Regions from separate parts of the Streptomyces boninensis genome, predicted to be linked through region 1. Evidence: riboswitches for the same ligand, from Rfam matches in the RefSeq annotation. Region 1 holds a riboswitch; the other holds the start of a gene.
What was found. A riboswitch is a leader RNA that binds a small molecule or an ion and turns the genes downstream of it on or off. The one in region 1 is predicted to bind ZMP and ZTP.
Positions count from the first base shown of each region.

Region 2: another riboswitch for ZMP and ZTP. It lies ahead of glyA (serine hydroxymethyltransferase); the one in region 1 lies ahead of folP (dihydropteroate synthase).

Region 1 is NZ_CP183837.1:7,266,389-7,269,792, reverse strand. Features, by position in the region: gene ACNNMR_RS33180 (ATP-dependent helicase) at 1-358, shown strand, start outside; gene folP (dihydropteroate synthase) at 515-1,321, opposite strand; ZMP/ZTP riboswitch at 1,440-1,532, opposite strand; gene ACNNMR_RS33170 (response regulator) at 1,575-2,234, opposite strand; gene ACNNMR_RS33165 (sensor domain-containing protein) at 2,253-3,404, opposite strand, start outside.
Region 2 is NZ_CP183837.1:5,945,164-5,948,567, reverse strand. Features, by position in the region: gene ACNNMR_RS27320 (hypothetical protein) at 1-386, shown strand, start outside; gene glyA (serine hydroxymethyltransferase) at 356-1,621, opposite strand; ZMP/ZTP riboswitch at 1,655-1,743, opposite strand; gene rocD (ornithine--oxo-acid transaminase) at 1,891-3,096, shown strand; gene ACNNMR_RS27305 (PLP-dependent aminotransferase family protein) at 3,101-3,404, opposite strand, start outside.

The DNA of each region.
Region 1 (3,404 bases):
GGCGGCCTCCGACCCAGCCAACGCCTATGGCGCGGCGCTGTCCTGGCCCGACCCACCGGAGGGCTCGACCCACAAGCCGGGCCGCAAGGCGGGCGCGCTGGTCGTCCTGGTCGACGGCGAGCTGGTGCTGTACGTGGAGCGCGGCGGCAAGACCCTCCTCGCGTGGGCGGAGGCCGAGGACCCCCGCCTGTCCGCGGCGGCGGAGGCCTTGGCGGCCGCGGCGCGCGAGGGCGCCCTGGGCACGAGGGTGACCATCGAGCGCACCAACGGCCGGTCGGCGCTGGACACGCCGCTGGGCGCGGCCTTGGAGACGGCGGGGTTCCATGCGACGCCGCGGGGGTTGCGGCTGCGGGCGTGAGGGGCCGGCGGTGCTGGCGCGCCCCGGGCCGTAGGTGGGCCTGGCGGGGCCGCCCCGGCCGGCTGCCGTGCCCCGGCCGCCCGGGCCGCCGCCGCGACCGCCTTCTGCCCTGGCCGACCGGGTCAGCCGGCCCGACCGAACCGGCCGACGCTGCCGCTAGGCGTGCCCGGCCCCCTCCAGCGCCGCGAAGACCGCGAGCGCGTCCCGTACGGCACCGACATCATGCGTGCGGATGTAGTCGACCCCCTGCAGCGCCGCGTACAACTCAGCGGCCAGCGTGGCCGGACCAGCCGTATCCGGCGAACTCCCGGTCACCGCCCGCAGAAAGGACTTCCGCGACGGCGACACCAGCACCGGCACCCCGAAGCGCTCCTTCAGCCCCCGCACCCGCGCCAGCGCCGTCAGCGACGGCTCCGGCGTGGACCCGAGGAAATACCCGAGCCCGGGATCGATGACCAGCCGCTCCCGCCCGATGCCCGCGGCCGCCAGCGCCGCCAGCCGCTCCGCGAAGAACCGCTCGATCCCCCGCCACACCGCCTCCGCATCCGTCGAAACCCGCGTCGCAGGCCCCACCCGCTGCACGGAGTGCATGACGACCAGCGTGCAGCCCGAAGCCGCCAGCGAGGCATAGCGCGCAGGGTCGGGAAAGCCCTGGATGTCATTCAGGACGAGCGCGCCCCGCCCCGCGGCGTACCGCTGCGTCTGCGGCAGATACGAGTCCACCGCTACCGGCACCCCCTCGGCCACCAGCCGCTCCAGCACGGGAGCCAGCCGCCGCCGCTCCTCCGCGGCATCCACCCGCTCCGCGTCCGGATGGCTCGACGCGGGCCCGAGCTCCACGAGATCGGCGCCCTGCGCCCGCAGCAGCCGCGCCTGCGCCAGCGCGTCATCGGCCGCGAGATAACGCCCACCGTCGGAGAAAGAATCCGCGGTGATGTTCACGATCCCCACCAGCCGCGGCATCGACCGCAGCCGCATCGCGGCACCCGGCACCGCACCCGCCACCGTCGCCCGCTCATCCTCCCGTACCGGAGGATCCACATACCGAATGGCCATGACCGCCCGCCTCCCAGCTCGCTAACCGGAAAGCCCAGGCGCACGGCACTGCGTCACGACGACGGGACCGCTCCCCGATGGTTGCACCCATCCGCACACGCCAGTCACGGCCCGCCATCACCCTAGCCGCAGCCGCCGGCTCCCCCCAGCCCCGCCCTGGTCACCCCGACCCCGCGGTCCCGTTCAAGTAAGCAAGCACCGCCCGCACCCGCCGGTTGTCATCATTCGACTCCGCCAGATCCAGCTTCGCGAAGATGCTGGTCGTGTACTTGCTGACGGCCCCCTCCGACAGGACCAGCGTCCGCGCGATCGCCGCGTTCGACCGCCCCTCCGCCATGCCGGACAGCACATCCATCTCCCGCGGCGTCAGCCGCCCGAGCGGCTCGTCCCGCGCATTGCTCGCCAGCAGTTTCGCGATCACCTCCGGGTCCATCGCCGTGCCACCCGCGGCCACCTGCCGCAGCGAGTCCACGAACTGCCGCGCCGCGAACACCCGGTCCTTCAGCAGATACCCGACCCCGCCCCGCCCGTCCGCCAGCAACTCCCGCGCGTACAGCTGCTCCACATGCTGCGAAAGGATCAGCACCGGAAGCTCAGGCCGCTCCCGCCGCGCCGCAAGGGCGGCCTGCAGCCCCTCGTCCGTAAAGGTCGGCGGCAGGCGGATATCGACGACGGCCACATCGGGCCGCTGCTCCCGCAGCGCCGCCAGCAGCTCCTCCCCGGACTCCACCGCGGCGCAGATCTCCATCCCGTGCGCCGTCAGCAGCCGCTCGAGCCCGTCCCGCAGCAAATACTGATCCTCGGCGAGTACGACCCGCATCCAGCCACCCCCTCCACGTCAGCAAGCGCGCGTCTTGCCCCGGAAATGCCGGGAGAACCACCGGTGCCGCCGCACGAGCATCGGCAGCCCGGCCAGCCCCAGCGCGATCATGGCGACCACGGTCGGCCACTGCCACGGCTCCGGCATGTAAAGCGCCAGGAACCAGGAGCGCCCCTCCCAGCCAATGATCAACTGTATCCCGGCGACCAGGCCTTGTGGCACGAGCGCGATCGGCACGACGACCGAGGCGATCGCGAGCTCCCAGAGCCACCGCTGGGACGCGGTGGCGCCGCGCTGCCCGGCAGGGGCCTCGTCGGCCCGCGCCCCACCCGCCGGCGCGTCGTACGGAATCTCGATCGACACCGTCGTGGGCCCGCCCGCAGGACTGCTCAGCGCCATCACCCCGTTGAACGGCACCAGCCGCCGCTCGATCCCCCGCAGCCCGCTGCCCCCCGCCGGATCCGCACCACCCCGCCCGTCGTCACCGACCACGACCCGCAAGGTCCCGTCCCGCTGCCACAGATCGACCTCCACCCGCCGGGCCCGCGCGTGCTTTGCGGCATTGGCAAGCGCCTCGGCGACCGCGAAGTAGGCGGCGGACTGCACGGGTTCGGAAAGCCGGTCAGGCAGCTCCGCCTTGACCTCCACCTCCAGCACGCTGTCCAGCGCCAGCGCCCGTATCGCATCGACAAGCCCGCGCTCGGCGAGCACCGGCGGGTGGATCCCCCGCACCAGCCCGCGCAGCTCCTGCAGCACAGTGGAGGACGACTCCTGCGCCTGCCGCAGCAGCGCCTTCGCGGCGGCGGGGTCGCTGTCGACGAGTTCCTCGGCGGCGGACACGGTCATCCCGAGGGCGACGAGCCTGGCCTGCGGCCCGTCGTGCAGATCGCGCTCGATACGCCGCACCTCGGCGGCCTGCCAGTCGGTCGCTGCGGTCCGCTTCTCGTCGAGCTCGATGACCTGCCGGGCGAGTACGGAGGCCTGCGTCGGCGCGAGCAGCGAACGCGTCCAGGAGGCATGCAGATCGAGCAGCCGCGGCCCGGCCCACACCCCGAAGGCGATGAGCGCGACACCGAGGGGCAGCCGGGCGTAGGCCTCCAGCTCCCACCAGGGCGGCACTGCGAGCCCGACCCCACCACAGGCGATGGCCACGAGCGGCAGCGCGATCAT
Region 2 (3,404 bases), 1.3 Mb from region 1:
CGGACTCGGAGGGCCTCCTCCGGGTGCTGGCCCGCCTGAAGGTGGACGGCAAGTCGACGGACGAGGGCCGCACGGCACCGGACTTCCCGGCGCTGCACTCCGGTTCGGGCACCGGTGGGACACCGGCCGCCGCCCCGGTCAAGCGCGCCGCCGCCCCGGACACCGACCCCGCCACCGGCTGGTGGTGGGCAGTGCCCGGCGCGGCGACCGGCGCGCTGCTGGTGTGGGGCGCGTTGCGGCGCCGCCCGCGTACGGCCGGCAGGGACGACTCGCGGTGGGAGCTGCTCGACGTATCGGAGCAGGACGAGCAGGCGCCGGACGGGCCGGACGCCCGGCTGAGCACCCCCGCCCGCCGTCAGGCGACCGGCAGCCCCGGCGCCGGATAGGCCCCCATCAGCTCCGCCACCTCACCGCGGATCCCCTTGAGCGCCACCTCGTCCTCCGCCTTCGCGGCAGCGACCCCGCGGTCGATCCACGCGGCCACCTGCGCCATGTGGTCGGTGGTCAGGCCGCGGGAGGTCAGGGACGGCGTCCCGATGCGCAGCCCTGACGGGTCGAAGGGCTTCCTCGGGTCGTACGGGACGGTGTTGTAGTTCGTGACGATGCCCGCCCGGTCGAGGGCCCGCGCCGCGGTCTTGCCGGGGACGTCCTTCGGGGTCAGGTCCATCAGGATCAGGTGGTTGTCCGTGCCGCCCGAGACCAGGTCGAAGCCGCGCTCGGCCAGCGCGCCGGCCAGGGCCTTCGCGTTGGCGACGACGGCCTGCGCGTAATCCCGGAACGACGGCTGCGCCGCCTCGTGCAGGGCGACGGCGATGGCGGCCGTGGTGTGGTTGTGCGGGCCGCCCTGGAGGCCGGGGAAGACGGCCTTGTCGACGGGCTTCGCGTACGCCTCCTTGGTCAGCAGCATCGCGCCGCGCGGCCCGCGGAGGGTCTTGTGGGTGGTCGTCGAGACGACGTCGGCGTGCGGGAAGGGCGACGGGTGCGCCCCGCCCGCCACCAGACCCGCGATGTGCGCGATGTCGGCGACGAGCACCGCGTCGATCTCGCGGGCGATCTCCGCGAAGGCGGCGAAGTCGATGGTCCGCGGAATCGCCGTACCGCCGCAGAAGATCAGCTTCGGGCGGTGCTCGCGGGCGAGGTCCCGCACCTGATCGAAGTCGATCAGACCGGTGTCTTCCCGGACCCCGTACTGCACGCCGTTGAACCACTTCCCGGTCGCCGAGACGCCCCACCCGTGGGTGAGGTGGCCGCCCATCGGCAGCGCCATCCCCATCACCGTGTCGCCGGGCTCGGCGAAGGCGAGATAGCAGGCGAGGTTGGCCGGCGAGCCGGAGTACGGCTGCACGTTGGCGTGGTCGGCGCCGAAGAGCGCGGCGGCGCGGCCGGCGGCGAGGGACTCGATCGGGTCGACGTTCTGCTGGCCCTCGTAGTAGCGGCGGCCGGGGTAGCCCTCGCTGTACTTGTTGGTGAGGACGGTGCCGGTCGCTTCCAGCACAGCGGTCGATACGTAATTCTCGCTGGCGATCATCCGCAGGGTGTCGGCCTGCAGCTGCTCTTCCGCGGCTACGAGCGCCGCGAGCTCCGGGTCGGCGGCGCTGAGGGCGGGGTGGTCAAGGGGCATGGGATCAAACCTCCGGGTCGCATCGCTGTGGTCCCCGGGTGCCCAGGCGGGCGGCACCTTGCGCGCTGACGCGCACGGCTCCCCCGTGGTCGATTCCACGTACGCCAGTCACCGCGCCCCCTCAGCCTAGCGGGGGACTCCGTGGCGAAGCCACAGGATGCCGCGCCGCACACGCGAGGATTGCTCCGCGCCGCGGAAGCGCACGATAGAAGTGGGTCCCACAAGGACCCCCTCCAACTCCCGCCGTATCCCGAACGGAGCCGAAGAGCATGACGACGACCACGCAGGACCAGATCCGCTCCGCGGAAGCCCACAGCGCGCACAACTACCACCCGCTGCCCGTCGTCATCGCCTCGGCGGAGGGCGCCTGGGTCACGGACGTCGAGGGCAAGCGCTACCTCGACATGCTGGCCGGCTATTCGGCGCTGAACTTCGGCCACGGTAACCGGCGGCTGCTGGACACCGCCCGCGCCCAGCTGGACCGCGTCACCCTCACCTCCCGCGCCTTCCACCACGACCGCTTCGCGGAATTCTGCGAGCAGCTCGCGGCCATGTGCGGCAAGGACATGGTGCTGCCGATGAACACCGGCGCGGAGGCGGTGGAGACCGCCGTCAAGACCGCCCGAAAGTGGGGCTATCGGGTCAAGGGCGTGCCCGACGGCCGGGCGAATATCGTGGTCGCCGACAACAACTTCCACGGCCGCACGACCACGATCGTCTCCTTCTCCACCGACCCGGAGGCGCGCGCGGACTACGGCCCGTACACGCCGGGCTTCGAGATCGTCCCGTACGGAGATCTGGCGGCCCTGGAAGCGGCCGTCGACGACAACACGGTGGCCGTCCTGCTGGAGCCGATCCAGGGCGAGGCGGGCGTGCTGGTGCCGCCGCCGGGCTATCTGGCAGGCGTGCGCGAGCTGACCGCCGCGCGCGGCGTCCTCTTCATGGCGGACGAGATCCAGTCAGGCCTCGGCCGTACGGGACGGACCTTCGCGTGCGAGCACGAGGGCGTGGTCCCGGACGTCTACATCCTCGGCAAGGCTCTCGGCGGCGGCGTCGTCCCGGTCTCGGCGGTGGTCGCCGACCGCGACGTGCTCGGCGTCTTCCACCCCGGCGAACACGGCTCCACCTTCGGCGGCAACCCGCTCGCCTGCGCGGTCGGCCTGGAAGTCATCGCGATGCTGCGCAGCGGCGAGTTCCAGCAGCGGGCGACCGAGCTCGGCGATCATCTGCACGCCGAGCTCGGCCTGCTCACCGGCAGCGGCGCGGTGCGCGAGGTCCGCGGCCGCGGCCTGTGGGCGGGCGTCGACATCGACCCGTCGTACGGGACCGGGCGCGAGCTCTCGGAGAAGCTGATGGCGCGCGGCGTCCTGGTGAAGGACACCCACGGCTCCACCATCCGCATCGCCCCGCCGCTGGTGATCTCGAAGGAGGACCTGGACTGGGGCCTCGACCAGCTGCGGGAGGTGCTGGCCTGACGGCCTAGGCGTTCAACGCCCGGCACAGCGCCGCCAGCGCCCCCGGGAAGAGATGATCGGGCGGCGTCGCGTAGCCGACGATGACGGCGCTGCGCGGCGTGTGCGGCGGCGCGTACGTCAGCAGCCCCAGGTGGCTCACCGCCAGCCCCTCGCGGGCGGCCGACGCCACCACCGCCTTCTCGTCCGTGCCCGCCGGCAGCTCCAGCAGCGCGTGCAGCCCGGCCGAGATGCCGGAGACCCGGACCTGCGGGGCCTTGCGGGCCAGTTCGGCGACCAGCCGGTCGCGGCGGCGCCGGTAGCGCATGCGC